DNA from 4 places in the Bacillus sp. JZ34 genome. Region 4 is predicted to be linked to each of the others. Evidence: predicted binding sites of a transcription regulator. Region 4 holds the regulator's gene; each other region holds the start of a gene.

What was found. Region 4 encodes LexA, which represses DNA repair genes until DNA is damaged. Its sites were predicted from a motif close to CGAACATATGTTCG; they were not measured.
Region 1: M1D90_RS09225 (Y-family DNA polymerase) is a predicted target of LexA. The motif match lies at 3,647-3,660, and genes of this name have one in related genera.
Region 2: uvrB (excinuclease ABC subunit UvrB) is a predicted target of LexA. The motif match lies at 4,735-4,748, and genes of this name have one in related genera.
Region 3: M1D90_RS14985 (ImmA/IrrE family metallo-endopeptidase) is a predicted target of LexA. The motif match lies at 4,333-4,346, and genes of this name have one in related genera.

The regions. Positions count from the first base shown of each region.
Region 1 covers NZ_CP096403.1:1,834,373-1,842,022, forward strand. The annotation lists gene M1D90_RS09200 (ABC transporter permease) at 1-256, shown strand, start outside; gene coaA (type I pantothenate kinase) at 499-1,458, shown strand; gene M1D90_RS09210 (VOC family protein) at 1,473-1,856, shown strand; gene M1D90_RS09215 (MDR family MFS transporter) at 1,907-3,145, opposite strand; gene M1D90_RS09220 (YqzH family protein) at 3,230-3,442, opposite strand; gene M1D90_RS09225 (Y-family DNA polymerase) at 3,718-4,980, shown strand; gene M1D90_RS09230 (YolD-like family protein) at 4,996-5,334, shown strand; gene M1D90_RS09235 (FusB/FusC family EF-G-binding protein) at 5,546-6,187, shown strand; gene M1D90_RS09240 (MATE family efflux transporter) at 6,238-7,566, opposite strand; gene M1D90_RS09245 (ABC transporter ATP-binding protein) at 7,582-7,650, opposite strand, start outside.
Region 2 covers NZ_CP096403.1:622,538-630,187, reverse strand. The annotation lists gene uvrA (excinuclease ABC subunit UvrA) at 1-2,675, opposite strand, end outside; gene uvrB (excinuclease ABC subunit UvrB) at 2,683-4,668, opposite strand; gene M1D90_RS03025 (CsbA family protein) at 4,852-5,085, opposite strand; gene M1D90_RS03020 (DUF5316 domain-containing protein) at 5,204-5,497, opposite strand; gene M1D90_RS03015 (PDZ domain-containing protein) at 5,623-6,858, opposite strand; gene swrA (swarming motility protein SwrAA) at 7,132-7,485, opposite strand.
Region 3 covers NZ_CP096403.1:2,960,093-2,967,742, reverse strand. The annotation lists gene M1D90_RS15010 (DHA2 family efflux MFS transporter permease subunit) at 1-1,146, opposite strand, end outside; gene M1D90_RS15005 (TetR/AcrR family transcriptional regulator) at 1,163-1,741, opposite strand; gene M1D90_RS15000 (hypothetical protein) at 1,852-2,088, opposite strand; gene M1D90_RS14995 (regulatory YrvL family protein) at 2,117-2,530, opposite strand; gene M1D90_RS14990 (poly-gamma-glutamate hydrolase family protein) at 3,001-3,648, shown strand; gene M1D90_RS14985 (ImmA/IrrE family metallo-endopeptidase) at 3,661-4,317, opposite strand; gene xre (HTH-type transcriptional regulator Xre) at 4,506-4,859, opposite strand; gene M1D90_RS14975 (helix-turn-helix transcriptional regulator) at 5,032-5,292, shown strand; gene M1D90_RS14970 (hypothetical protein) at 5,282-5,578, shown strand; gene M1D90_RS14965 (helix-turn-helix domain-containing protein) at 5,579-6,403, shown strand; gene M1D90_RS14960 (ATP-binding protein) at 6,303-7,103, shown strand; gene M1D90_RS14955 (hypothetical protein) at 7,103-7,273, shown strand; gene M1D90_RS14950 (hypothetical protein) at 7,373-7,650, shown strand, end outside.
Region 4 covers NZ_CP096403.1:2,360,273-2,367,922, reverse strand. The annotation lists gene M1D90_RS11845 (thymidylate synthase) at 1-830, shown strand, start outside; gene M1D90_RS11840 (NucA/NucB deoxyribonuclease domain-containing protein) at 1,124-1,552, shown strand; gene lexA (transcriptional repressor LexA) at 1,751-2,374, opposite strand; gene yneA (cell division suppressor protein YneA) at 2,526-2,837, shown strand; gene M1D90_RS11825 (YneB family resolvase-like protein) at 2,856-3,503, shown strand; gene M1D90_RS11820 (DUF896 domain-containing protein) at 3,569-3,802, shown strand; gene tkt (transketolase) at 3,966-5,969, shown strand; gene sirA (sporulation inhibitor of replication protein SirA) at 6,124-6,561, shown strand; gene M1D90_RS11805 (YneF family protein) at 6,646-6,864, shown strand; gene M1D90_RS11800 (aspartyl-phosphate phosphatase Spo0E family protein) at 6,945-7,106, opposite strand; gene M1D90_RS11795 (cytochrome c biogenesis protein CcdA) at 7,349-7,650, shown strand, end outside.

The sequences.
Region 1 (7,650 bases), 530 kb from region 4:
CTTCAGAAGCTTTATTACGCCTGCTTTGCTGTATATCGTTTACAGCCTGCTTATCCCTGCTTTGGGGAGATTCGATTTGAAAAACCTGCTGTCTAATCTCGGGCATGCGGTTTTCAGTTTCAGCGGCGGCTTTAAACTGTTTACACCGGTGAAGGTGGACATGATTCCGGTCGTCATCATTTTAGCCGCATCTGTCGGCTTGCTGTCTGCGGTTACTTATTATATGGCGCACAGGCAAAGCAAATATGTCGTTTGAAAAAAGAGCGCAGGCACTTGCGCTCTTTTTTTGCAAGCGACGGATGCCCGTTGGCTCAGGTTTGGCAGGCGAGTGTCAAATAGTTGGAACAACAGAATCTGCCGTCTCTGGATGAGGCGGTTGTTTTGATTGAAACCTTGTTCCTCGTAAATATTCGAAAAATTCTATATAATAATAAAGCGGTCTCAGGAATTCATGCACTTTTTAGTAAACAGCTTTTGAACAGAGGGCAGGTGAGTATAATGGCGAATCAGGATTTGAATTTGCACACGTTATATACGAGTCATACCCGCGATGCCTGGGCAAATCTCGGCGGGCATATGGCGGTAGAAATGACCGAAGAGGAAGTAAAAAGGCTTGAAGGTTTAAATGACTATCTGTCTTTGGAAGAAGTCGAAACCGTTTATGTTCCGCTGGCGAGGCTGCTTTATTTACACCGGACAACTCAATATGAACGGAACACCCGGGTGAACGGTTTTTTGAACCATCCTCACGCGGCCAAAATTCCGTTCATCATCGGGATTGCCGGAAGCGTCGCGGTTGGAAAAAGCACGACGGCCCGCATCATTCAGACGGTGCTCTCGCGTTTGCAGGAACGGCTGAAAGTCAGTCTGATCACAACCGACGGTTTTCTTTACCCCAATGCGGTGCTGACAGAAAAACAGATAATGTCGAGGAAAGGGTTTCCGGAAAGCTATGATGTCAAAGCATTGCTTGAGTTTTTAAACGACTTAAAATCCGGCAAGGAAATGGTTCGCGCACCCGTTTATTCCCATTTAACGTACGACAGATTGGAAGGGGTTTACGAAACGGTTGAACAAGCGGATATCGTCATCATCGAAGGCGTCAATGTGCTGCAGACACCGACGATTGAAGACGACCGGACAAAACCGCGGGTTTTCGTTTCCGATTTTTTTGACTTCTCGATTTATGTGGATGCCGAAGAAGACCTCATTATCAAATGGTATCTTGAACGCTTTCGCATGCTCAGAGAGACGGCATTTCAAGATCCGAGTTCTTATTTCCATAAATTCAAAGACCTTGCGGACGAAGAAGCGGACCATATGGCAAAGTCAATATGGGAGACCGTCAACCGTCCGAATTTGTATGAGAACATTCTGCCTACAAAATTCCGGTCTGATTTAATCTTGAGAAAAGGCGAAGGCCACAAGGTGGAAGAGATTCTCGTCAGACGGGTGTAGAAGAGGAGGCTTGCATGATCCATCATATTGAACTGTATGTTTCAGATTTGGAAGCGTCGAAGCGCTTTTGGGGCTGGTTTCTCGGAGAGCTTGACTATGAAGTTTTTCAACAATGGGAAGACGGGATCAGCTGGAAAGCAAACGGCGCCTATCTCGTGCTTGTGCAGGCGAAAGAGCAGTTTGTCAAAGCGGGTTATCACAGGTGCCGCATCGGCTTAAACCATCTTGCTTTTTACGCGGCATCCAAAGAACAGGTCGACGAAATGACAATGAAACTGAGGGAGCGGGGATGCCGCATTTTATACGAAGACAGACATCCGTTTGCCGGCGGAAGCGGGCATTATGCCTTGTATACCGAAGATCCCGACCGCATTAAAGTCGAACTTGCGGCGCCTTGAGGCGGGCGTCCGCCGGAAGGCCGGCCTTTGACCGAGCCGGCCTGTTTTCATTAATGCTGCATCATTTTTTTCGAACTTAATTTGACTTTTGCTTCATCTATTTTGAGCTTCCGGAAGGCTGCCACCAGGAAAGGAACGCCGCAAATAGTGACAGCAGACAGGATTGCAAAAGTGAAAAACGGCTTTTCCGCTCCAAAGGCGTCCAGCAGCATTCCCCCCGCCCAAGGGCCGATCACGCTTCCCAGCTGGGTGAAGCCTATAGCCCCGAAGTAAGTGCCTTTCAGCTCAGGCCGGGCAATCCGGTCGACCAGTAAATCCATCATCGAAAAGAGAAGCACTTCCCCGATCGTAAACACGATAATGATCAAGACGATGGACCATAGATCGTGGAAAAACGAGAGGCTGAACAGGCTTCCGCTAATCAGCACATTTCCGGCAATCAGCGATAAAATCGGTGAAAACCGTTTGGCGATATGTACGATCGGGTACTGTACGACAAGCACGGCCAAGGCATTCAGCGTCAGCATCATACCGAACACTTTCGTCCCGTCTTCGATGAACGGGCTGGCCGCCATGTATTGTGCGAGCGTGGATGTGAAGTGGGAATACCCGAATAAACAAAGAATCGAACCGATTAGTGTAATCGTAAATACCCGGTCTTTTTTTGTCACCTCCAGCGCGTCCCGCACTTTTATACGCTTATTCCGCTCAGTTGCCGGTACGGTGTGGTGTTTAAATTGAATGACCAGCACCGCCGCATAAATAAAATAAATGAAAGCCGCAATGAAAAACGGCAGCGTCGTTTTCGAAGATCCGAGGTACAGGCCTAAAAGCGGACCGAAGACGACGCCGAGGTTGATCGCGGTATAGCGGAGATTAAAGACGAAAAGGCGCGTTTCGGGTTTGGATACGTCTGAAAGCAGCGCTCTTGAAGTCGGTTCAAACAAAGCGCGGCATAATCCGTTTAAGGCATTCATGACAAAGAATGTCCAGACATGATCGGCGAGCGCGAAACCGGCGAACACGAATGTCCAGCCGAAAATCGAAACGAGCATGATGGTTTTCCGGCCGAACCTGTCTGATAAGTACCCGCCGTAAAAGCTTGCCGCAATTCCGATCAGAGAGCTCGCTGCAATGACGGCGCCGGCAAAGCCGGAAGAGGCGCCTTTCACTTGTGTCAAATAAATTGCTAAAAAAGGGATGCTCATGGCTGTGCCCATACGTCCGAAAATGGTTCCGACAATAATGGTCCAGCTGAGCGGGTGGATGTTCTGCCATTTTTGTTTCATGATAAACTCTCCGTTACGTTTTTATTTGTTTATCATACATGAAACAAATGGAGGTGAATAGAGGAATTTCTATATGCTGGGTGATCAAAAGGAGAACAAGCCTTGATTTGTGACATAATCATAGATGACATCTTCGATATGGGCATGCAGCCCCTCATTCGGTTCCTCGATCCGCCTTTCCTGCAAAGCCAGCTTCAGGATTTCTTTTTCGCCGGGGCTGAGCGGATCGGTTGCAACATTGCGTCCGTACTGCTTCAGCGCCTGTCCGAGCATTTTTTCAATCAGTTTCTCATCCATTTGTCTTTCTCCTTTAGGAGCGCTTTTTCTTTTATCTTACTAGGAAAAAACGAGGTTCTCAAGGGAGCTTTCAATTTGAGCCATTAAACCGGATGCGGCAGCATTCCGAACTGGAATGATCCGCCATGTCACCTTCTTTCCAAAGAAGGTGTTTTTTGTTGCTTTCAGCCAGGATTTTCTTTGGATAAAATTACGCCTGGAAATCGAACGTATATTCGGAGTATAGTATTCATACACTAATTGTGCGAACATCAGTTCTTTTTGGAGGGAGAGAGATGGATTACGGTCAATATCCGTCGCGTTCGGTTTTGTGCGTTGATATGCGGAGCTTTTATGCAAGCTGTGCCGCAGTCCTGCTCGGACTTGATCCGATGACTTGCCTGCTGGCGGTTGTCGGAAACACGGAGCGGCAGGGGAGCATCGTTCTCGCTGCTTCTCCGGCTCTGAAAAGAGAGTTCGGCGTGCAAACGGGAACAAGGCTTTATCAGCTGCCGGATGATCCGCGCATCAAGCTGGTCAATCCAAAGATGGGGCTGTTTGTCCGTGTTTCTACAGAGCTCACCCGGCTGTTCTGCCGCTATGTGCCGCCTGATGCCATTCATACGTACAGCGTGGATGAAAGCTTTATTCAGGTGGACGGTGTTGAGAGCATGTGGGGAGACGCCCGAACGATTGCGATGAAAATTCAAGATGATATGGAAAGGGAGTTTGGCCTTCCCTGTGCTGTCGGAATCGGACCGAATCTGCTGATGGCAAAGCTGTGCCTTGACCTTGAAGCGAAAAAATCAGCAGACGGAGTGGCCGTTTGGGGCTACGAAGACGTGAAAACGAAGCTGTGGCCGCTGTCTCCGCTGCGCCGCATGTGGGGAATCGGCTCCAGGCTGGAAAAGACGTTAAACCGGATGGGGATTTTTACAGTCGGTCAGCTGGCTCACTATGATCTCAAGCGGCTTGAGAAAACATTCGGGGTGATGGGAAACCAGCTCTATTATCACGCTTGGGGCATCGACCTTTCAGCGATCGGAGCGCCGCTCTTGGAGGGGCAGGTCAGCTATGGAAAAAGCCAGATTTTGCTTCGCGATTACCCGAATCCGGAGGAAGTCAAGCATGTCATTCTTGAAATGTGTGAAGAAGTGGCCAAAAGGGCGCGCGCCCACCGCCAGGCGGGCCGGACCGTCAGTCTTGGCGTCGAATACAGCCGCGATGAGCTTGGCGGCGGGTTTTACCGTTCAAAAACAATGGAAAGCCCTTCAAATGTCACCCTTGATCTATACCATACATGTCTGGCATTGTTCGAGCGGTTTTATGCCGGCAAAACGGTTCGGAAAATTTCCGTCTCTTTGTCCAATATTCAAGACGATACCAATATGCAGCTTGATCTTTTTCGTCCCGATCAGGAAAAGAAGCGGCAGCTCGGGTACGTGATGGACGGCATCAGAGAACGGCACGGATCAACAGCGCTTTTGCGGGCCGTTTCCTATACAAACGCCGGGACGGCCCGGCTGCGGTCAAAATTGGTCGGAGGCCATCAGGCATAGAAAGGAGAATCATTTATGCTTCGCGACAGAGGCAGTATCAAATGGGTTTCCATGATGCTGCCTGAGCACGTGGAATTGCTCAGGGAATATCATGAAAGCCTTCAAAAACTCAAAAAACCGATCCTGGATGAACAAAAATATGAAGAATTTAATGAAATCATTTGTGAAGCGATGGCAGAAAACAGAATGTTGCAATTTGCCTATTATCGGCAGGGGGAAGTGAAAACGCTGGCCGGCCGGATTCACTATGCCGACGCCCTGAAAAGGGAGCTGCGGATCGTAAGCCGGGCGGATGAAATATGCATTTTAAAGATGGAGGATATCATTGAGATTGAATACGATTGTCGTTTATAATAGAATCAGTATTCGGAGGTGGATAAAATGGTAAATGACATTCATTTGCCGACTGCAGCGTCTCATGCAAAGCCTGTTATCTTGAAAGGCGATACTTTGCATGAGGCGGGGTTATAAACAAATCGCCTAAAAAAAGCAAGGTATCATTTCTGATCATCCGGCTTTGCACCTTATTTTTAAATATAGATCCATAAATAAGGAGCTGGCAGAAATGAAGACACCTTTTATCAGAAATGACCAATATAATTTTATTAAGTTTCAAACGGACAGCCTTGTTCAGGGACATGCGAACATCAATGACGAAAACGTACTTGACGCTTTGAAATGCAATGCGCTCGATCAAGTGTTCAACCTGTTTCCTGATCTCAGCAGCGATCAAAAGTCTTTGCTGCAGAAGATGGCAGAAGTGGAAGACAGCGGTGAAGCGATGCGCTTTTTAGCCGAATTAAAGCCTCATGTCATTCCATTTCAGCGTATAACAGTAAAAACCGCTAAAAAGCTATTTTCTAAAGTGAAGAAGTTAAAGACGCCCGATTTTGAACAGATGGATTTCAGCGGATATTCCTACCTGGGATGGAATGATGCAGGATCAGGCAGAAAGTACATGATTGTGGATGCCGGCGGAAAGCTGACCGGAATACACGGCACCATCAAATCCAGCAATAAAAAAGGAATCTGCGCGATATGCAACAGGACCGAAGAGATCGGACTGTTCATGGCCCGGGTGAAAAGCGGGAAAGAAACCTATACAGACAGAGGCAATTATATTTGCTGTGACAGTGAAACATGCAATCAAAATGTGATGACGCTGGATCATCTGAACCATTTCGTCGCACAATTAACGAAAGAATAAACGAGAACCCCCCGGCTAAGCTTTAGCCGGGGGGTTTTATGATTTGGCTTTTAGCCTGCCTCTTTCGCAGCACTTCGCTCTCCGAAGAGACGGGTGGTCAGCCCGGGAACAGCCATACATAAGAATACGGAACGTCCAAGGCTGAATAAAAGAAAAGCGAGCCACAGCCCATGGTTTCCGAAAGCGGGCACAGCGGTAAAAAAGGCGGCCAGGAAGACGAGAACAGCCAAGAACATTGAATTTCTGACCGGGCCTATTTCAGTCGCTCCTGTAAAAATCCCGTAAAAAACGAGTCCGAAACTTGCGGCCAAAGGAAAGAGAGCGATCCAAATATCGTAGGTTTTCGCTGCTTCCAAAACGCTTTCAAGCGGTGTAAACAAGGGAAGGATTACACCTTTCAAAAGAAAGTAGCCGACTGAAAGCAGCGCGGCCGAGATCAGCGACCACTGGATCGAAAGGGAAAGCGTACGGGAATAAAGTTCCCGATCCATTCTTCCAACGGCTTTCCCGGCAAAAATGCTCGATGCATTGGCAAATCCGTCAAACACATAAGCCATCATATAATGAATTTGAATTAAGATCGCATTTGCGGCCAAAACTTCAGCGCCGAAGCCGGCTCCTTTAGCCGTAAACAAATTAAAAACCGTTAAAAGGCACAATGTCCGAATCAATAGATCGCGGTTGACAACCATCATTTTTTTAAACGGTTTCGGGTCGAACAAAACCTTGACGGACGGCAGCTTAAACCGCATGGCGGCATTCGTTTTCACAAGCCAGCAGCCGATCAGGCAGCCCGTCACTTCCGCAATCAAAGTGGCTAGAGCGATGCCGTATACTTCCATGTGAAAGACGTAGACAAAAACGATGTCAAGCACGATATTCAAGACGTTCATCGAAATCTGCAAAAGCAATGTCACTTTGATAAGGGACATTCCCATCAGCCAGCCGAGAATGCAATAGCTGATTAAAGCAAATGGAGCGCCCCAAATCCTCAGCGAAAAATACTGCGAGGCGAATTCAGCGGTATGGCGGTCAGGCTGTATCAGCGTCAGCGCTGCGTATTCAAGCGGTTTTTGCAAGAGAATGAACATCAGTCCGGCAAAAAACGCGATGCAAACAGGCCGGGCAAGAGCCAAAACGCTCTCTGATCTGTTTTGGGAGCCGAGCGACTGAGCAGCGAACCCCGATGTGCTCACCCGCAAAAAGCCGAGGAGCCAATACATCGTATTAAAAATCATCGTTCCGACTGCAACACCGCCGATGTAAGCAGGGGAGGAAAGCTGCCCGGCTACCGCCGTATCGACCGCCCCCAGCAAAGGAGTGGTGATCGTTGAAATGATCAGCGGAACTGCGAGTGCTAGATAATGTCTGTGATTCATCTCTTATGCCCCCCCTTAGGATTCAAACACCTGAAGCAGCTTTTTGGCGTATGGGTGCCTTTCGGCAGAAAAAAGCTCTTCTTT
Region 2 (7,650 bases), 1.7 Mb from region 4:
ATATCGAGATTGTGTTCGATTACAAGCACGGTATCTCCATTATCGACCAGGCGCTGCAGAACGGCCAAAAGCCTTGCGATATCATCGACATGCAGTCCTGTCGTCGGCTCGTCCAAGATATAGAGTGATCTTCCCGTTGAACGGCGATGAAGTTCAGATGCCAATTTGACCCGCTGCGCTTCTCCCCCGGAAAGCGTTGTAGCCGGCTGTCCGAGCGTAATATAGCCAAGCCCGACATCATAGAGGGTCTGCAGCTTGCGCTTGATTTTCGGGATGTTCTCAAAAAATTGAACGGCATTTTCGACCGTCATCTCAAGCACGTCAGAAATGTTTTTACCTTTGTATGTGACCTGAAGCGTTTCACGGTTGTATCTCTTTCCGTGGCAAACCTCACAAGGAACGTATACATCGGGCAGGAAGTGCATCTCGATTTTGATAATTCCGTCGCCTTTGCAGGCTTCACAGCGCCCGCCTTTGACGTTAAAGCTGAAGCGCCCTTTTTTGTATCCTCTGACTTTCGCTTCATTCGTCTGGGCAAACACGTCACGGATGTCATCGAACACGCCGGTATATGTGGCCGGGTTTGACCTCGGCGTCCGGCCGATCGGAGACTGGTCGATGTCGATCACTTTATCGAGGTGCTCGATTCCTTTTATTTCTTTGTATTCTCCCGGTTTTGCCTTCGCCCGATGCAGCTTCTGAGCCAGCGTTTTGTGGAGAATTTCATTGACGAGCGTGCTTTTCCCTGATCCCGATACCCCGGTGACAGCTGTGAACACGCCGAGCGGAAACTTCACGGAAACATTTTTCAAGTTGTTTTCCTTTGCGCCTTTTACCTCGATAAAACGGTTGTCAGGCTTCCTTCTCTCGGCAGGAAGAGGAATGAATTTTTTCCCTGAGAGGTACTGCCCTGTCAGCGATTGATCATCGTTCATCACTTCTTCCGGTGTTCCGGCAGAGATCACTTCTCCCCCGTGTACGCCCGCGCCGGGTCCGATATCAATTAAATAGTCGGCGGCAAGCATCGTGTCCTCGTCATGCTCGACGACGATCAAGGTGTTTCCGATATCCCTCATGTTTTTGAGCGTATCAATCAGGCGGTCATTATCGCGCTGATGAAGACCGATTGACGGCTCATCAAGAATGTAGAGGACACCGGTCAGCCTTGAGCCGATTTGCGTTGCAAGCCTGATCCGCTGCGCTTCTCCTCCCGACAGAGTGCCGGCGGCACGGCTGAGCGTCAAATAGTCAAGCCCGACATTGTTCAAAAATCCAAGGCGCTCTTTAATCTCCCGCAAAATGAGGTTGGCGATCTTCATGTCTTTTTCCGAAAGTTCAAGTTCACGGAAAAATTGAAGGGCGTTAGAAACCGACATTTCGGTTATTTTGCCGATATGAAGGCCGTTTACCAGTACGGCGAGGGATTCCTTTTTCAGACGGTAGCCTTTGCATGAAGGGCACGGCTGATTGGCCATGTATTTTTCCATCAGTTCCCGAACGTAATCAGAGCTCGTTTCTTTATAGCGCCTTTCGATATTGCGGATGACGCCTTCGAACTCAATGTAGTTTTCCCGGACCTGTCCGAAGTCGTTTTCATATCTGAAATAAATCTGCTCGTCTCCGCTGCCGTAAAGGATTTTTTCAAGCTGGTGCTTCGGCAGCTCCCTGACCGGAACATCCATATCGATTCCATAATGGCTGCATACCGCTTCAAGCAGCTTCGGATAATACTGGGAGCTTTGCGGTTCCCAAGGTGCAATCGCATTCTCCTTTAGCGACAGCTCATCGTTTGGAATGACGAGCTCTACATCGACTTCCAGCTTGGACCCGAGGCCGTCGCAGCTCGGACACGCGCCGAACGGGCTGTTGAAAGAGAACATTCTCGGCTCCAGTTCACCGATTGAAAAACCGCAGTGCGGGCAGGCATGATGTTCACTGAAAAGCAGCTCTTCCTGTCCGATCACATCGATGATCACGCGGCCTTCACCGAGGCGGAGCGCCGTTTCGAGCGAGTCTGTGAGACGGGCTGCTACCCCTTCTTTTATAACGATACGGTCGACGACAACTTCAATCGAATGCTTTTTATTCTTTTCGAGCTCGATGTCTTCTGAGAGGTCGTTCATTTCGCCGTCGATCCGGACTCTCACATAGCCTTGTTTTCTGATTTGGTCGAGCACCTTCACGTGCGAACCTTTTCTTCCCGAGACGATCGGCGCGAGCACCTGGATCTTCGTGCGCTCGGGATATTCCAAAATTCTGTCCGTCATCTGTTCGATCGTTTGCGAGGTAATTTCAATCCCGTGAACCGGACAGACCGGCTTTCCGATTCTGGCAAACAGCAGCCGGAGATAATCATAGATTTCCGTTACCGTTCCGACTGTCGACCGGGGGTTCCGGCTCGTCGTTTTCTGATCGATGCTGATCGCCGGCGACAGGCCTTCGATCGCATCGACGTCGGGTTTGTCCATCTGTCCTAAAAACTGGCGGGCATATGCGGAGAGAGACTCGACATAGCGCCGTTGCCCCTCTGCATATATCGTATCGAACGCAAGGGATGATTTCCCTGATCCCGAAAGACCTGTCAGCACGACAAGCTGGTCCCTCGGAATAGAGACATCGATATTTTTCAGGTTGTGGGCCCTTGCACCTTTCACCTCAATTCGTTTCGTTGCCATTCTCCATTCATCCTTCCGATTTTAACTCTAGGAGCAAGTCGCGAAGCTCAGCGGCACGTTCAAAGTCAAGCGCTTTTGCGGCTTCCTTCATGTCGTTTTCCATTTGAGCGATCACTTTTTCCCGCTCTTTCTTCGTCATCTTCGAAAGCTTCGGCTCCTCTTTTGCTTGATATTCTTCCTGCTCTTCAGCAGCATGAGTTGCCCGGATGACGTCCCTGATCTTTTTGTTGATCGTTTTCGGCGTAATGCCGTGTTTATCATTATAGGCCTCCTGCTGTTCGCGGCGGCGCTTCGTTTCATTGATTGCGATTTCCATTGAGTTGGTGATTTTGTCGGCATACATGATCACGCGGCCTTCGGCATTTCTGGCGGCGCGGCCGATTGTTTGAATGAGCGAACGCTCAGACCGCAAAAAGCCTTCTTTGTCTGCATCAAGGATGGCGACAAGTGAAACCTCCGGGATATCGAGTCCTTCCCTCAGCAGGTTGATGCCGATGAGAACGTCATGCTTGCCGAGGCGAAGGTCGCGGATGATCTCGATCCGCTCCAGCGTTTTAATCTCGGAATGCAGGTACGTGACCTTGATTCCGATTTCTTTCAGATAATCCGTCAAATCCTCGGACATTTTTTTCGTCAGCGTAGTGACGAGGACGCGTTCATTCCGCTCGATTCTCTGCTGGATTTCGCCGATCAGATCATCGATCTGCCCTTCAATCGGCCTTACCTCAATGATCGGATCGAGCAGCCCCGTCGGCCGGATGATCTGCTCTACCATTTCAGGCGTATGCTCAAGTTCATAAGGGCCCGGCGTAGCCGACACATACACGATGTTGTGAATGTGCTTTTCAAACTCTTCAAACCTGAGCGGACGGTTATCCAAAGCGGAAGGGAGCCTGAATCCGTGATCGACGAGAACCTGTTTCCTCGCCTGGTCTCCGTTGTACATTCCTCTGATCTGCGGCATGGTGACATGCGACTCGTCTATGACCATCAGGAAATCGTCCGGAAAGTAATCGAGCAGCGTATATGGAGTCGAACCTGCCGGACGAAGCGTCAAATGTCTTGAATAGTTTTCGATGCCCGAGCAAAAGCCCATTTCGCGCATCATTTCCAAATCGTATCTCGTCCGCTGTTCCAGACGCTGGGCTTCAAGGAGCTTGCCTTCTTCACGAAGCGCTTTAAGGCGCTCTTCCAGCTCCTCTTCAATGTTTATGATCGCTTTCTTCATCTTTTCTTCCCGCGTGACGAAGTGGGAAGCCGGGAAGATCGCGACGTGTTCCCTCTCCCCTAAAATTTCGCCTGTCAGGGCATCCACTTCCCTGATTCGTTCGATTTCGTCGCCGAAAAATTCAACCCGGATGCAGTGCTCATCCCTTGAAGCCGGGAAAATCTCGACGACATCGCCGCGCACTCTGAATGTTCCGCGCTGAAAGTCGATATCATTCCGCGCATATTGGATGTCAACGAGCTTTCTGAGCAGCTCATTTCGCTCGATTTCCATTTCCGCTCTGAGCGAGAGCACCAGTTCCCTGTATTCCTCCGGGGAACCCAAGCCGTAAATACAAGAAACACTCGCCACAATGATGACATCTTTGCGTTCAAAAAGAGCAGACGTGGCAGAGTGCCTTAATTTATCAATCTCATCGTTAATGCTGGCATCTTTTTCGATAAATGTATCAGTCTGAGGCACGTAAGCTTCAGGCTGGTAATAGTCATAATAGCTGACAAAATATTCGACTGCGTTGTTTGGGAAAAATTCCTTAAACTCGCTGTACAGCTGTCCGGCGAGCGTTTTGTTGTGGGCGATGACGAGAGTCGGTTTGTTGACTTCTTTAATCACGTTTGACATCGTAAACGTCTTTCCTGTACCGGTCGCCCCCAAAAGCGTCTGATGCTTTCTGCCTTCATTGATTCCTTTGACAAGCTGATCAATCGCTCTCGGCTGATCCCCCTGGGGCTGATAATTCGAGACTAATTCAAAGCGGTCTTTCACAAAAAAGCCTCCGTTTCTTTACGAAATCTTCCTGCTTATTATTTTAACACACCCGAAGTAAAAATACGAACTAAAGTTCGGTTTCTGTGTTTTCCCACAAAAGCCGGCCCTTCCTGATCTATCAAAAAACCCCTCCTTTTTGTCATCAAAAGCAGGGCTTTACGGCAATCATTCTTACGATTTCTATGAGTCTTCCTTCTTTTCGCCCGCCTTTTTCGCCGCATAGAGTGAACCGGCCACGAGCGAGACGATATCAAGTCCTACAATAAAAAAGGTTTCCGTATAACCTTTTAAATATGAAGCGAACAACAGCGCTGCGGTCAGCGCAATCCCGACGTAATGGTTATAGGTCACCCTTGTAAAAAACAAGACAAGCAAGAAAGGAAATATCAGTGCAAAAACGGCTTTTGTAAACACAAAAACCCTCCTCACGTTTCTTGATCTTATTCGATTATATTAAAGAACAAAGAAACGGACAAACATGGACACTCATTCATTTTGTCCATTATCATGCCGCGTTATTCGGAATCAGACGTTAAAAGGCGAAAAAGAACGAGATTCCGGCTGCCAGGAGGTTCGGCATGGCGAAAACGGCGAGTGCGTTTGCCAGTTTGCCGTTCCACTCCCTGTGCTCCTTCGTTTCCGAATCGTGATTTCCCTTGAACCGGTCACCGCTGACAAATACGCCGGAACATAAAGCAGACAGCAGAATTGCGCCTAGTCCGGCGGATCCCGAAACTTTGAAAATCAACGTCCAATCCCCGGCCGCAGCCGAAATCAATACAGCTATCAAACAAACAAAAACACCGGCGAGAAAAGCCTTTTTCATCAATCATTCTCCTTCAATCGGTTCTATCCATCATCCTAGCGGAACGTTTTGTAAAAGACAACCAAAAAGATTCCCTAAAAGGAAAAGCAAAAGCGCCCGAAAAAGCGGCGCTTTATTAACATCAATTATTCTGTTTCTTGTGAGGCGGCTGCCTCAGCGTGCTTCATCGCCGCATCCTCTTCTTTTACAAAGATGATGCCAAGCTCATGATGCTCTCCTTCATATGAAGCTCTTTGTTCAAAACGAATTTCATTGTTTAAACCGACGACTTCAAGTTTGAAGAAAGCACGGTTCTTTTGAAGCGCTTCGTAGAAGTCCGCCGTATTTTTCACTGAAATCCCGTTAACCTTCGTGATGATTTCGCCGATCTTGAGACCGAGATCGGCTGCCGGCGTGTTCGGAATAATGCCGAGCACCACGAGCCCCTGGTCTCTCTTTGAAAAATGGAAAGGGGCGGAATTATCGTTCATCCGCTGTTTCCATGATAAAAAGGCCCTTCCTGCGATCGCCGCTCCGGCGGCAAGAGCGGCAAGCGGCGTCCACCATACGCTTCCGGCCGCGAGCAGCAGAATGATAATACCAAGCACGCTGATGCGCTTCGCTGTAATTTTAATGCTTTCAATTGGAAGCGATCCTTGAACTCTTTGGCCGAAGCCGATGAAATAAGGAATCCAGAGGAGCTCAAAGCCTCCGTTAAATGACAGAACGGGCCACCACGGAACCGATGATTCGATCGCATGTCCCGGAATGAGAATGAACAACGGCAAAAGCCAGGTTCTGCCCGCAATCTGCTGGCCGATCGGGAGCCCCCTTTTGCTCATAACGATCGCAGGGGAAGTTTTGATATGTGCCGTTTTGTAGACGAGCACTCCTTCCGCTACCAACAGAAGTCCGAGCAAGACGGCAGCAGCCGGCCAATTCGCGAGGGACAGCTGTGGAAGTAATGCGTCAAGCGCTCCGAAACCGGTGTATTCGATACATAAACCGACGACGATGCTCACGCCAAGCGTATATGCCGCTGACAGCAGACTCTGTCTGAAAGTTAAAGCTGCGGCAACGCTGACCGCCGCTATTAAAACCAGCATACCCATCGGCAGATACAGCCCTAAGCCGAACGAAACAATGGACAGCACGAGTCCTGCCAAGAGTCCTTTGGAATATGTAAACTTAAACTCGTCATAAATATCTTCAATACGCGTATGAAACGTCTTTCTTTCACGTTTGATCCGGGCATAGCCGTAAGCAAGACTCATGATCATCATAAAATAGAAGAGCGGGTGCAGAAAAAACAATCCTGCTCCTTTTAAAAGTTCAATTAAGCTTTCTTCAACTGACAAGGGAACGTTCACCGCCTCAGCCAAGCATTTCAGGCCGCCTTAAATACGGCAGCTTTTTAACGTTGGATATTTTAGGGAAACCCAGCTTGTCTAAAGCGTCGGCACGAGGAAATGACGTGCGGCCGTTCAGGCGGGATGCCTGAGCCGTCAGCCGCAGAAACTTTCGTCATGATGCTTTAACGCCGGTGCTTTTTAAGCGCATTCGTGACGACAAATGCTGGCACCTTTAGGCAAGCTGGTGCATTTTATTATTATTCTAACAAATAATAAAATGCTTGGGTATGGTAAACGTGAGGTTTATTTCTCCTGGCTCATCCAAAGCGTCACATTCGACAAAGAAAAGTCTTTCAGGTAATGATTGACTTCGACATCTAGAATATCTCCTATCAGCTGCATTGACCGCTTGATATCGGTCAGATTGATGCCGAGCCGCTTGTGGTTGTCCATCAAGTAGTTGAAATAAAGTTCCGCGCAATCCTCATTGATATCCTCCACACTTTCGACCGAAGTGTAGTTTACGAGGTATCTGCTGAACAGCATAAGCAACCCTACTGCCTTTGTAGCGGAAAACGTAACGTCTTGTGATCGAACTTTTAACTGCTCCACTAATTCATAGTATTTTTTCTCTCTCACAATACTTGCCCTTTTCAATCGTGTACCCCCATTTATTATTTATATATAAGAAAAGCGCAAGCGTCAGACGACTCCACCAACAGAGACGAAGAACGCAAACCGCGCTAACATTCTCCGCAAAAAAAATGCACACATTATAATTCTTGAAAAAGCTTTGGTTCTATTTTAAAAAGTTTTCCTTAG
Region 3 (7,650 bases), 600 kb from region 4:
GTTTAAACCGAGCGTCATGATCGGAGCCATCGTTAACCCGACGCCGAGTGTGAAGCCGGCGTACAGCATCATTCCCGCCGCCATCGGCGTATCGCTTGAAATATTCGTAAACAGCGAAAGGACGGCAATCACAATGATCACCCCGGTGATCAACAGCGGTTTAAAGCCAAGCTTATCAAACAGGCGTCCTGCAACAAGAGATGTCATCGCCAGGACAAGGCCGCCCGGCAGCATAAGAATGCCTGTATAAAGCGGTGACAGCTCAAGCGCCATCTGGAAGTAAAGCGGCAAAATCAGCATCATCGAAAACTGCAGCATCATCACGATCCACATCAGGATAACCGAGACGGAAAATATTTTTGACTGAAACGGCCTCATATCAAGCATCGGCACTTTCAATTTGAGCTGGCGCATGACGAACAATATTAATCCGATGACACCGGCTGCCAGTCCGATGATCACTTTCGGACTGCTCCAGCCTGCAGCTTCCCCGGCGTTGCTGAAGCCGAAAACGATTCCGCCAAACCCGACAGTCGATAAAAGAATAGATAATATGTCAATTTTCGGATACGTCAGTTCGGTTACATTTTTCAGGCGGAACGCCGCATAAAAAATCATGAAAACCGATACTGGCAGCATCATGAAGAAAACAACGCGCCATGAATAATGCTCGACAATATAGCCTGAGATGACCGGACCGATCGCCGGGGCAAATAAAATAACGAGCGTTAGGATTCCGGTCATCGTTCCGCGTTTTTGCGGCGGAATCAAAGTCAATATCACATTCATCACAAGCGGCAGTATCAAACCTGTACCTGAGCCTTGGATGATCCGTCCGGCGAGAACGAGCGGGAAGACCGGAGCGATTCCGGCCAGAAAGGTTCCCGCCGTAAATAATGTCATCGCAGACAGAAACAACTGCCTTGTCGTAAAGCGCTGCATTAAAAACGCGGTAATCGGCACGGCGATGCCGATCATGAGCATATATCCGGTTGACAGCCACTGGGCCGTATTCGCTGAAATGCCGAAATCGTCGATGATCTTCGGCAAAGCCACATTCATGACCGTCTCATTAATCAGAGCGAGAAAATTTCCGACGATTAAAATGGCGATAATCATGAAGGAGCCTTTTTTAGCATGTTCCATTTGCATTTCCCACCCTTTATGATCGTTTTAGTAAAAAAGGAATTTGTTCGGCGGCTGCACTGAGGGGCCGACCGTTTTTTTTCGTCACTGAGAGCACATACGCACCCTCAATCATCGCCTGTATCGCGACGCTCAGCGTCTCGGCCGTTTCCGGCGCGTAGCCTGACTGGAGCAGTTTATCCTGATAGACAAGCTGCCAGTCTTGATAAACCTGTTCACAAGTTTGGCGGAGCCTTTCGCTGAACGACCACGTTTCTGCGGCGACGGATACGATCGGAATATCATCGTTTTCTTCCATGATGTATTCCTCGATTCCGTCAGCCATCATCTGGATATAAGATTGAAACGCCTTGACAGGATCAGCTTCTCGGCTGATCGCTGACAATATATACGCTTTGATTCTTTTCCCGGTTAATTGAATCGCCTCTTGCGCCAGTTCTTCTTTGCCGCCGGGAAAATAATAATAAAGCGATCCCCGCGGCGCTCCGCTTTCGGCTGTGATTTGGCTCAGACCTGTGGCATGGTAGCCTTGTTTGCGGAACAATCGTGAAGCTGCCCGCAATATTTTGTCGCGGCTGCTCATTTTTTCTGCCATCCTATCATTCCCTTATGATTTTATACTGATCGGTCTATATAATTTTAACGAAAAAAAAGACCTTTTTTGAAGGCCTGTTTTAAAAAAAGGACGATTTGTCCATATTCGGTTCACCGGGAATCCGCTGAAGGCTTAAGAAAGCCGGCAAGCAGCGGCGCCACAGCGATCACTGCCAAGATCGACAAAAGGCTGTCAGATATGAGGTGAACAAAAGTTGAATTGATGGTATAGAGTGCGAGCACCGTTAAATAAACGGCCAAAAAAACGTAGCCGAAGATTTTCTTGCGGAACGGTTTTTTGAGTTGAATAAAAAGAAACAATCCGGCCATTAAAATGATAAACGTCACAGTTCTATTCTCCCTTCGCGAATGTTTCTCAATCCTCGTATGTCCGGTTTCTTTCTTTGTTGTCTTCAAATGCCAGCTGAATGACGAATAAAAACAGACAGGCGATGATTTCCACATCCAGCGGGATGGTGATGCTGTCCATCAATTCATCAGCGAGATGGATGGCAAGCCACGTAAAAAAACATTCGATCATAAAGGTCAGAGCTTTATGACCGATCATAAAGCTCAAAATCTTTTCCGGGATTTCAAACAGCGCGCCGAGGCCAAAGGATAAAAGGATATACCAGAAGAGCGACCAGGGCGATTCGTATGTCACGCCGAAAATCGCGAAAAAGCCGGCAACGCCGAAATAATAAGACCCGAATAAGAGCGTAAACACAGTGAGGATCAAGAGAAAGATCAGAGTCACTGCGAACATGGTACCGAGAGTTTTTTTAATCATTAAACATTCATTCCTAATCATGCAGTGTATATTCATGATATCAGAAAAATATCCGGTTGTGAGTTATTAATGAGATTTTGGGGTTAAAGTTTGTGTGGAAGGGGGGAGTGGAGAGAGCGTTCTGAAAAATTCCTAAGGTGTTTTTCGAGACCTAATTAATCGCCATATATCATATTTGGAGCGTTTTCATAAGGGCTGCAATCAAGAGGATAGGATCACAAATAAAAAAGGCTGCCAGCCGGCAACCTCACTTTGTTAAGCATATTTCGTATTTGCTTGTTCTAAAACCGACGTATTTACTAGAAGAATTATTTTCGTGCCTTAGGTGATTTTCGATTTTGGTTCAATTGCTTTAATCTTTTAAATCTCATAAAGAGATTTTTATTTTCCTAGAGGGAACATATTTACAACCGCTGCGACTCCCGGTACACTACATAAAAACAGGACAGGCAGGTGCAAAAAATCAAGAGATGAAGCAGGCTTTAACTGACCAATACGGCAGCTTTACAGAGATGGCAGAAAATGAAATAGAAGGAACCGATTATTCGGTGGCTGCGCGGGATGCAGGGAGCGCACTGCTTGTGATGGCTCCCCACGGGGGCGGGATCGAACCGGGCATCAGTGAAATTGTCAGGGCTTTTGCAGCGGGTTCTTCGGTTTATTTATTGGAAGGATTGAAAAGGCGCGGCAATAAGAGTCTTCATGTGACAAGCGCCCATTTTGACTGCCCGCTTGCCGTGCGAATGGCTGCAGGACATCGATACATACTGGCGTTCCACGGATATGACGAGCCTTTCCGCCGGCATACGCTCATCGGGGGGACAGATCGAAGGCGCGCCTTGTTGTTTGCGGAGACATTGGAGAAGCACGGATTTTCTGCGGAGCTGGCGGCTGAAAGGGGATATCTTTCAGGTACAAACCCTGCAAGCATCAACAATCGCTGCCAAACAGGGTTAAGCGTGCAATTTGAAATCAGCACTGCCCAGCGGAAGGCGATGTTTGAGCAATTCACATTAAAGGGCAGGCGAACGTCTCAAAATGAGGTGTTTTCCCGCTATGTCAAAGCTTTGAAGGCAGGAGCCCGCATCGCATATGGGCCGAGTGCAGCCGGGAGCTGAGCCGGCTGTTTTTTATTTTCTCAGCATATACGCCGGCCGGCTTTCTGCCGCGACCATTTTGCCGACGCCGTTTGCCGTTGTGTACGGGCGGCGGGTTTCCCGGCGGTAGCGTGCAAGTTCGTCTTCTTCTTTAAGGCGAGCAGCATTCGCTGATTCGCTCTCTTGGGAAAGGCTCGCCATCCATGCCTCATGAAACTGGATCCCGGCTTGCCGTTTTTCAAAGAGCTCGATCCGTTTGACAGCGAACGATTCCGTGACTTTAAAGAGGTCGGCGATCATTTTAGCGGCTTGGCATCGCAGCTGGGGAAAATCCATTTTTAAAAGCATAAAAGTAGGGACGCAAAAATGGTACATAAATTGATTGGCCTGGAATTCCTGCAGCTCCCTGAACATCTGATTCATATAAAGCTGGTTTCCCGCGTGCTTTAATACGTGGCATAACTCATGGGCAAAATCCTCCCACTGCTTTTCCTTTGAAAGGCTGCTGTTGAGAATGATGCTGTACATGCCGTCATGCTTAATCATCATGCTGTTGACATTTTCATAGTGAATCCAAATGTTAAAATGAGCGGCTATGCGATTCATATCAATGTGGTGGGGTTCAAAAAAACCAAACTTTTGAAACATATTTTTGACGTATTCTTCTAGGTGAGATAAGTAAAACTTCAATACGAGACACCCTTTCGAACAAATGTTCTGTTTTTAGCGGGAAAGAAAAGCCCGTCAAAGGGGCTGTCATGTTTTCATGCAGATCTATCATATACGATGAGCAGCCTCTTTAGCAAATCTTTCCCTTTTTTATCGTCTTAACTATTAAATCGGCGCTCACCAGGTAACGTTTAATAGAAATTCCTTTTTTATCCGTTTTGTTTATCTCCGGGCTTTCGTTTTTTCTCTTTTTCTTTTAAGTATTGAATGAACTCGATGGCCTGCTGTCTGCTTTCGGGGGAAAATTCCTGCATGTCTCGGTATGCAATTTGCAGATCCGGATCTGCGATTTCGTCTTCAATCGTTTTTTTCTTTTCCGTTCCTGTCAACAGATAGTCAATCGTCACTTTATAGTAATCGGCGAGTTTTTTTAATGTTTCATAGTCCGGCTCGCTTCTTCCGTTTTCGTAATGGGAGTAGCGGGCCCGCGATACACCGATCTGCTTTGCAACTTCTTCCTGTGTCCGTTTTCCTCTCAGGCTCTTCAGTCTGCCGCCTAACATAGAATGACCTCTCTTCCTCTATTCGGCATGTTTATCTCTATTATAGATACAAAATGTATCGAAATAAACATATGATAAAAAAAGTATCAAAAAAGTATTGATGATAAGAAGTGTATCATATATAATCAAATCATCAGATACGTATTGTATCAAAAACAGGGAGTGAGAACATGTGCGAAAACGGTTGATCGAAGAGCGTTGTAAGAGGGGATGGACCCAAAAGCAAGTGTCGGAAAGGCTTGGACTCTCCGAGGTTTATGTTCGCAAAATCGAAAGGGGAACACGCAATCCCGGCAGAGAAACGATGCTGAAATTCGAAACGCTTTACTCAGTGCCTGATCGATTGCTGTTTCCCGATCTTTTTCAGGTCTGTTTGGATACATATTGTATCAACGGAACTCTGTATGAAAGAAGGCGATGTCATGAATCTTGAACATCCGATGGTCACACACATTCGAACGCACGGCTATCCAAAGGAAGCCGACAGAGAGCAAATGCGAAGACATGGCGGACCCGCCGGATATCCACAAGGAGGCAGCATGGGTAAAATTGTGATTTCCTACAGCTCAGACCGTTTTGATCAATGGCGGCTCGGCGAAGCCGGGGGATTCATCGCTTTTACGAAAGACGGAAAGCCTGTATTCCAATTCGATCGTAAAGGCCAATACGAACGGTATCTCAGACTGAACCGCAGAAGGCACAAGGAAGGGGGAAGATGAATGTCCCGTCCGCTCGATCAAAGCTATCCCTTTTCCGTTTACTCAGGGATTTTAACACCTGTGCACTACGAGAAAATAGGCAATGCCATTTGGCTGTTTTTATGGTGCATCAGTTCAACAACTAAGGAAATCGAACGCGATGGGATGACATGGGGCATCGTGCTCGGCAACAAACCGCTGAAAGCCGCAGAATTGGCTCTTCAATTCGGCGTCAACGAAAAAACGGTTAGAAGATGGCTCGCTCTTCTCGAACGAAACGGCTACATTGCAGTCACAAGAGCGCCTTACGGAATGATTTTGTCAGTCAGACATTCAAAGAAATTTGCCTATGCCAGCCATGTCCGGTCAGGCAGTTCTGTTCGGACAGAAGAGACTGGCCGTGCGGACATCCTTGTCCAATCCAATAAAGATATCACACAAATCAACACAAAACATAATATGACTTCCATAAAAACAATAGCAGACCGATTTGCCGCCCTTAGGTCTTTGCAGGAAGGAAAGCCTGTCCATCCCTCGTCAAAAGACTACCAGGCCATCGCCCGGATTGTCGCCCGCGGAGTGTCTCTTCCGCAAACAATCAAATGGCTTGAACAATGCTTTGAAGAGTATGAGGCGCGGCGCCGAAGCCGCAATGAAACGATCAAGGTCTTCAGCTACTGTGAAAAATATATAATCGGCCGGCTGGCTGAAGCGGAAGAGAAAATAACTGTCAGGAGGGAGAACAATGTCCAAAAGAACAATCGAAGAGATCATGGACGAACTGAGAAACAGGAGCTGTCTATCACAGGGGGACAAACCGGAAGAATCCGCCGCAAAACAGTATGACTGTCCGAAATGCAAAGATGAACTCGGATTTATCGAACGGCGCGGAACGATGGAAGTATGGGTATCATGCGCCTGCCGCGAATGGCGGAAAGCGCAAAAGCTGTTGAAATCGAGCGAAATCACCGAACAATTTAAAAACTTAAATTTTGCTCAGTTCAAGACGAAAGGAAAACACCAATCTGTAAAAGAGGCGTATGAATGCGCCGTTGAATATGTACAAGCTTACCGGGACATCCGGGAAAGCCGCAAAAACAGCATCGCGTTCTTGGGACGACCCGGTTCAGGGAAGACGCATTTGCTGACGGCCGCCGCCAATGAGCTGATGAGGAAGCATTTCGTACCCGTCCTTTATTTTCCTTTTGTCGAAGGATTCAACGATTTAAAACAGGATTTCTCATTGCTTGAGGATAAGCTGAACCGGATGAAGCGAGTCGAGGTGCTGTTTCTCGATGACCTGTTTAAACCGGTGGGAGGCAGGCCGCGGGCGACGGAATGGCAGATCGAACAGACATATGCTGTCGTCAATTACAGGTATTTGAACCATAAGCCGATCATGCTGTCCAGCGAGCTAAGCGTTGAAGAAATTGTCAGCATAGACGAAGCGCTCGGAACGAGGCTGGTTGAAATGTGCCAGGACTTTCTCGTCGTCCTGAACGGGAGCTCTTTCGGCATCAATCATAGACTGGGGGGGATGGTTTGATGTGCCCGCTATGTAACGGGAGAAAATCAGTCCACCAGGACGCAAGGATCGGAACGATTTTCCGCGCTTGTCCAAACTGCCGCGCTGAAAGCGGCGATTTGACGGATGTGATCAAACATCTGGAAGCACTGATTGCAAAAATGAAAACAAGGGTGAAACAAGGTGCTTAAATGTTTAAAAGCGATGATTCTCATCATCTGGACAGCGGCAAAAAGAGATGCACAAATGAAACGATGGCACGAAGAAGACGGAAAGTGAGGAAGACAAACGTGAAGAACGAAAGTGCGACGTACAGCCCGTCACCATGGCGCGTCGTCAGAACAAATAGCGACCTGTACATTTATTCAGCTTACAGTAAAGCCGAAAAGAAACGGTTTCCTTATTCCAGCGGGCGGGTGATTGCCAAAGTCGCCGACTACAGCGCATATTCCAAGGAAAAAAATGCCCGCTTAATCGCCGCGGCTCCCGAACTTTTGACCGCAGCGAAGCTCACGCTTGCCTATTTGAAGCGAAAACGGCCCGCTCGCTCTAATTCAGTTGAGAATCA
Region 4 (7,650 bases):
ATGACCAGCAATACAATGCAATCATTCAAAAAATTATTGAATCAGGGATCTCCGATGAAGAATATCAGGTCCGGACGAAGTGGGATTCAGACGGAACGCCGGCTCATACGCTGAGCATCATGAGCGAAAAAATGCGGTTTGACAATTCGGAAGTGCCGATTTTGACGACGAAGAAGGTGGCGTGGAAAACGGCCATCAAAGAGCTGCTTTGGATCTGGCAGCTGAAATCCAATGATGTTCAAGTTTTGAACGATATGGGGGTTCATATTTGGGATCAATGGCGGCTTGAAGACGGCACAATCGGAGCAGCCTACGGCTATCAATTAGCGAAGAAAAACAGAACGGTTAACGGGCAGAAAGCCGATCAAGTGGATTATTTGCTCCATCAGTTAAAGCATAATCCGTCTTCACGCAGGCATTTGACCATGCTGTGGAATCCCGATGACTTGGACGGCATGGCCTTGACGCCCTGCGTCTATGAGACGCAATGGTATGTGAAAGAAGGAAAGCTCTCTTTGGAAGTAAGAGCGAGAAGCAATGACATGGCGCTTGGCAACCCGTTCAATGTGTTCCAATATAACGTCTTGCAGCGCATGATCGCCCAAGTCCTCGGTTATGAGCTGGGCGAATACATCTTCAATATCGGCGACTGTCACATCTATACCCGTCACATCGATAATTTAAACATTCAGATGAAACGCGAGCAATATGAAGCGCCGAAGCTGTGGATCAACCCGGACATCAAAAACTTTTATGACTTTACAATCGATGATTTTAAATTAATTGACTATAAGCACGGCGACAAGCTGACATTTGAAGTTGCCGTATAAACAGGCGGATTTTCCGCCTGTTTTTTTGTTGTGTGAATGAATCATTTTTAAAAAATACAACGATGAAAAAATTTGCATATCCGGCTGCCGCATGTTTCCTGACGGCAGCCGTGTATACGTTTAGAGCGGACGCAAAAAGCACATGCAGTTTTTCACGGGTATGCCCCGAGCATTTAACTTACGTTTATTTACACATTCTAAACGTCTTTTTCACAAAGAGCCCGAAAAGCAAAAACAATTCTCTCTTAATCTGTTAGTGACACCAGCATATACAAGAGGAGGTTGTTTTTGTCATGATCAAAAAATGGGCGGTTCATCTGCTGTTTTCCGCATTGGTGCTGCTTGGGCTTTCGGGAGGGGCTGCATATTCTCCTCAGCATGCCGAAGGCGCTGCAAGGTATGATGACGTATTGTATTTTCCGGCATCGCGCTATCCTGAAACAGGTGCTCATATAAGCGATGCGATCAAAGCGGGCCATTCAGATGTCTGCACAATTGAAAGATCTGGAGCGGATAAGCGCCGTCAGGAATCATTAAAGGGGATTCCGACTAAGCCGGGCTTTGACCGTGACGAATGGCCGATGGCCATGTGTGAAGAAGGGGGAAAAGGAGCGTCGGTCAGATATGTCAGCTCATCGGATAACCGCGGAGCCGGCTCCTGGGTCGGGAACAGGCTGAGCGATTACGCTGACGGGACGAGAATTTTGTTTATCGTTCGATAAAAGGGAGACAACGATAAATGTTTCCTCAAGGAAACATTTTTGTTGACAGGAAAACTTGTTTGGGGGATAATGGTAATGTAAGCATATGATCAATCCCTCTGTTTCAGGCTCGCATCCTTCATTTCCGTATGGATGTGAGCCTGTTTTTTCGTGCGAAAAAAAACCGCCGACCGGCGGTTTTGCTGATGAGTCCGTTTTTTAATGAACCGTGCGGAATACGCCAATGACTTTTCCGAGAATCGTCACATTCTGGAGGATGATCGGTTCCATCGTCGGGTTTTCCGGCTGAAGGCGGATATGGGTTTCTTCCTTGAAAAACCGCTTAACAGTCGCTTCGTCGTCTTCGGTCATCGCAACGACGATATCTCCGTTGTTTGCGGTATTCTGCTGTTTGACTATCACATAATCCTGATCAAGAATTCCGGCATCGATCATGCTTTCGCCCATGATCTCCAGCATAAAGACATGCTCATCCGGCGGCGCCAGGCGGTCTGGAAGCGGAAAGTATTCCTCAATGTTTTCGACTGCGGTAATCGGCGTACCGGCCGTCACCTTTCCGATGACCGGGACATTGACAACCTGGTTTTTTGGAATGTGAATTTCTTCCTCTGTATCGAGAATTTCGATCGCTCTCGGCTTCGTCGGATCCCTTCTGATCAATCCCTTCGTTTCAAGCCTTGCCAAGTGGCCGTGTACCGTTGAACTTGACGCCAGGCCGACCGCTTCTCCGATCTCCCTGACGGAAGGCGGATAGCCTTTGCGTTTCACTTCTTCTTTAATGAAACGCAAAATATCAAGTTGTCTTTTTGATAGCTTCGTCATTTTTTGCACCTCAAAACGTCGATTTTAGCTAGATTATAGCATGTTTTTCCTTTGAGTACAAACATAGGTTCGAAAAAAACGATTGACAGAAACATTTGTTCGTATGTATACTGAAATCATAAAACCGAACAAACATTCTGGGGTGATGGATATGAAAAGAGAATCATTGATTTTTGTCAGTCTGTTTACTGCTGTGATCAGCTGCTGTATTCTGTTTGTGTCTTTTGCCGGTAAAATCGAAGAAAGAAAGCAATATGTTAAAATAGAAGTGCAGGAAGGCGATACATTGTGGGAGCTGGCCGACCGGATCAAAGGCGGAAAACCCGCTGACAAACAAAAATTCATCGAATGGGTCGCCGATAAAAACAATCTGCCGACCTCCGTTATTAAACCGGGCGATGTTTTGGTCCTGCCGGTAGCCAAACAGCACTCCGATCAATATCAGCTTGCAGTTGTAGAATAAATGATTGAGGGGATTTCCATGAATGCGATTATTTACACCAGGGTAAGCACTGCGAAGGAGCAGCAGGAAACCTCATTAAAACGGCAGGCTGAAGAGCTCCAGTCGCTTGCCGCCGAGCACGGGATGAACGTCGTGAACGTCATTTCCGAACAGGCGAGCGGATATGAGATGGACCGCGACGGCGTCTTCGATCTGCTCGAGGAAATCAAAACATCAGACATTGACGCAGTTTTAATACAGGATGATACGCGACTTGGAAGAGGGAATGCCAAAATTGCCCTTCTTCACTGTTTATATAAAGAAGGCGTTCAAATCTACACGCTGGCTCACCGGGGAAAACTTGAGCTTTCCGAAGCGGATTCGATGGTTTTGGAGATTGTCGGCATTGTCGAAGAATACCAGCGGAAAATACATAACCTGAAAATTAAGCGGGGAATGAAGAAGGCGGTCGAAAACGGCTACCGCCCGGAGAGGAATCTGAAACACCGCAATGAAGGCGGCGGGAGAGAGCGGATCGAAGCGCCTCTTTCAGAAATCGTCAGGCTCAGGGAGAACAAGCTGACGTTTGCGGAGATTGCAGCCGTGTTGAGAGGGTTCGGATACAGCATTTCAAAAGCAACCGTTCACCGCCGCTACCAGGAGTATAAGGACGGCCTTGCAGACTAATCTGTTGTCAAACGAAAGCGGATTTAGTAGTATGATGGATATATACCGAATCAAAGGAGTATCTTATGATTTCTAATGAAAAAATAGCCAGAATTAACGAGCTTGCCAAAAAAGCAAAGAGCGGATCTTTAACAGACGAAGAAAAAGCAGAACAGCAGAAGCTTCGCCAGGAATATCTTCAAGGCGTCCGCGCGTCTATGAAAAACACGTTGAAAACTGTGACGATTGTTGATCCTGAAGGTAATGATGTGACGCCTGAAAAGCTCAAACAGGAAAAAAGAAACCGCCGATTGCATTAATTTGGGGAATACGCCGATATCGTATTCCCTTTTTGTATATACTACAATTTAAAATGAAGGTAAAGATTCGTCATTTTTCACTGCTTTTGAGCTGAAATGGTTGTGAAAACCGATGGGTAGATTTATGATAAGAAAGTAGAGTCCATACAGGAAGGGGATCATAATGAAAACGATTGAATTAAAATCTGTCGCAACAATACGAACACTCTCCATAGACGCGATTGAAAAAGCTAAATCCGGTCACCCCGGCATGCCGATGGGGACTGCTCCGATGGCTTATGCGCTTTGGACAAAAATGATGAATGTCAGCCCTGAAAATCCGAATTGGTTTAACAGGGACCGTTTTGTGCTGTCCGCCGGACACGGATCAATGCTTCTGTACAGCATGCTTCACTTAAGCGGATATGACGTTTCAATTGAAGACCTCAAGAATTTCCGCCAATGGGGAAGCAAAACGCCTGGACATCCGGAATTCGGACATACTCCGGGTGTAGATGCGACGACAGGCCCGCTTGGCCAAGGAATCGGAATGGCTGTCGGAATGGCGCTTGCTGAACGTCACCTTGCGGAAACTTACAACCGTGACGACTATCGCGTCGTTGATCATTATACATACAGCATTTGCGGTGACGGAGACTTGATGGAGGGAATTTCATCGGAAGCGGCTTCGCTTGCGGGACATTTGAAACTCGGCCGTCTCATCGTGCTTTATGATTCAAATGACATTTCGCTTGACGGTGAATTAAACCGCTCATTCTCTGAAAATGTGAAGCAGCGTTTTGAAGCGATGAATTGGGAAGTGCTTTATGTTGAAGACGGCAATAACATTGCCGAGATTACGGCGGCCGTCGAGAAAGCGAAACAAAATGAAAAGCAGCCGACATTAATTGAAGTGAAAACAACGATCGGTTTCGGCTCTCCAAACCGCGCGGGAACATCCGGCGTTCACGGTGCTCCGCTTGGCTCAGAAGAGGCGAAATTAACGAAGGAAGCGTATGAGTGGACATACGAAGAAGATTTTCATGTCCCTTCTGAAGTGTACGAACACTTTAACGAAACAGTGAAAGAAGCGGGCAAGAAAAAAGAGGCGGAATGGAACGAGCTGTTCTCGGCATACAAGAAAGCCCACCCGGAACTTGCCGAAGAGCTTGAACTTGCGATGAAGGGCGAGCTTCCTGAAGGTTGGGATCAGAAAGTACCTGCCTATGAGAAAGGAAGCAGCCTTGCTTCGCGTGCATCCTCAGGGGAAGTATTAAACGGAATCGCACAACAAGTGCCGTTCTTCTTTGGCGGATCCGCTGACTTGGCCGGCTCCAACAAAACGACAATCAAAAACGGCGGAGATTTTTCAGCGAGAGATTACGCCGGCAGAAATATCTGGTTCGGTGTACGTGAATTTGCGATGGGAGCAGCTTTGAACGGAATGGCTCTCCACGGTGGCCTTCGCGTATTCGGCGGAACGTTCTTCGTTTTCTCCGACTATCTGAGACCTGCGATCCGTCTTGCGGCATTAATGGGGCTTCCTGTCACATATGTGTTTACACATGACAGCATTGCCGTCGGAGAAGACGGACCGACTCATGAGCCGATTGAACAGCTGGCATCACTTCGTGCGCTGCCGAACTTGTCCGTCATCAGACCTGCAGACGGAAATGAAACAGCAGCAGCCTGGAAACTGGCGCTTCAATCAAAAAGTCAGCCGACTGCGCTTGTGTTGACACGTCAAAACTTGCCGACAATCGATCAGTCTGCTGAAGCAGCTTATGAAGGCGTTGAAAAAGGTGGATATGTCGTTTCGAAAAGCCAAAACGAAAAACCGGAAGCGATCTTGCTTGCGAGCGGATCTGAAGTTGGCCTTGCGCTTGACGCACAAAGCGAGCTGAAAAAAGAAGGCATTGACGTATCCGTTGTCAGCGTTCCGTCTTGGGATCGTTTCGACAAGCAGCCGGCCGAATATAAAAACGCTGTTCTTCCAACTGATGTGACAAAGCGTCTCGCAATTGAAATGGGATCACCGCTCGGATGGGAGAGATATACCGGCACTGACGGGGACATTCTCGGAATCGACCATTTCGGTGCTTCAGCTCCCGGCGAAACGATCATGAAAGAATACGGTTTTACGCCTGCGAATGTAGTTGACCGGGTGAAAAAACTGTTAAATCGCTAATCGGGCATATGAAAGAGAATGATCTGCGGATCATTCTCTTTTTTTCATTTCGACAAAATTAGTCGCTTCTTTTATCATCATCAGACAATTATTTCTAACCCCCTTTTGTATAATAGAAAGCATATATTCTTCGATACAGGGGGATGAGACTGTGATGGAACGCCATTATTATACGTATTTGATAGAAGAGGAATTTGCCAGCCATTATTTTGGAAGAGAGTCTGTCATGTTCAAGCTGTTTTACGATTATCATTGGACGAGCCCCGATCAAAAGTCTCCATTAGCCGCCAAGCAGATCGAGTTCATTACAAAACCGATTCCCGCAGCCCATATACACAAAAGAATGAAAATGAACCTCTGCCGGGAAGACTATACACAAGTTGACTATGTATACAGATTGATTGTTCCAAAAGGAAGCGCTTCTTTTATTATCAAAGACCGACATATTGAGATTTTGGCGAAGGGTCCATTCGATGCCGAAACGGTATTCTTTGAGGTTTTGCGGAAAGTAAGTCCGTGTTTCCTTGCGATGGATTTTAATATGAAACGTTACGGCTGGCTGAACCCTGTGAAAGAAAGAAATTTTGTATAAAAAAAAGAATTTGGACTGTAAATGTTGTATAATAGCGTTTGGTTTAGTACACTTTATACGAGACAACATGAAGGAGGAAATTAAATGGATTTATGGGTTGTCATCCTAGTGGGCGTTTTAGCATTGCTCGCAGGTGTTGCACTCGGATTTTTTATTGCTCGTAAATATATGATGAACTATTTGAAAAAAAATCCGCCAATTAATGAACAAATGCTGCGCATGATGATGATGCAGATGGGTATGAAACCATCCCAGAAGAAAATTAATCAAATGATGAAAGCCATGGAAAATCAAACGAAATAATACGAATGCGATTATGACATAGAAGGAACATGGTTATAAAATAAAAAACCCGCTTCCGGGTTTTTTATTTTGATCTATGATTATTGTGTATGTCCGAGAGATAGTTTTTGGTATTCCAAAAGAAGGATATCCAGCTGCTGGCTGTGCTGAATGGTGATATGTGAAGTCATGCCGTTTGTCATGACGATTTTTAGCAGCTCTTTTCTTTTTTCCTCAATTTCATGAAGCAGATTTTCTTTCATCACAGGAATTTATCCTTTCTTCTGTAAAAATCATCTTTTTGTTGCCTACTAAATGTTATTATATCCATATATAGGTTCCTTTTCAATTCTGAAGGTGATAAGGGTAAATTGTCAAAATTGATTATATAAAGAAATTCGTGAAACCAACATCCTTTTTTGTGATATGTTAGGAAATTGAAATGTAATTGTCATATCAAATGATTTTCTTTCATAGTATTCCAAAAAATAGAAGGGAGAAAGAGATGGCTGATATCAACTATATTCTCGCTTTCGGTGCAGGGTTTCTATCGTTTATTTCGCCATGCTGCCTGCCGCTGTATCCCGCTTTTTTATCATATATTACAGGTGTCAGCATGAGTGAAATCCATTCTGACAGACTTATGTTTCAAAAAAGGAGCCTGATACATACGATCTTTTTCTTGATTGGCTTTTCGATGATCTTTGTGGCTCTCGGCTACAGCACATCGCTTGTCGGGTCCTTTTTTAAGGATTATCATCAGCTCATCAGGCAGCTTGGCGCGGTATTCATCATCTTTTTTGGATT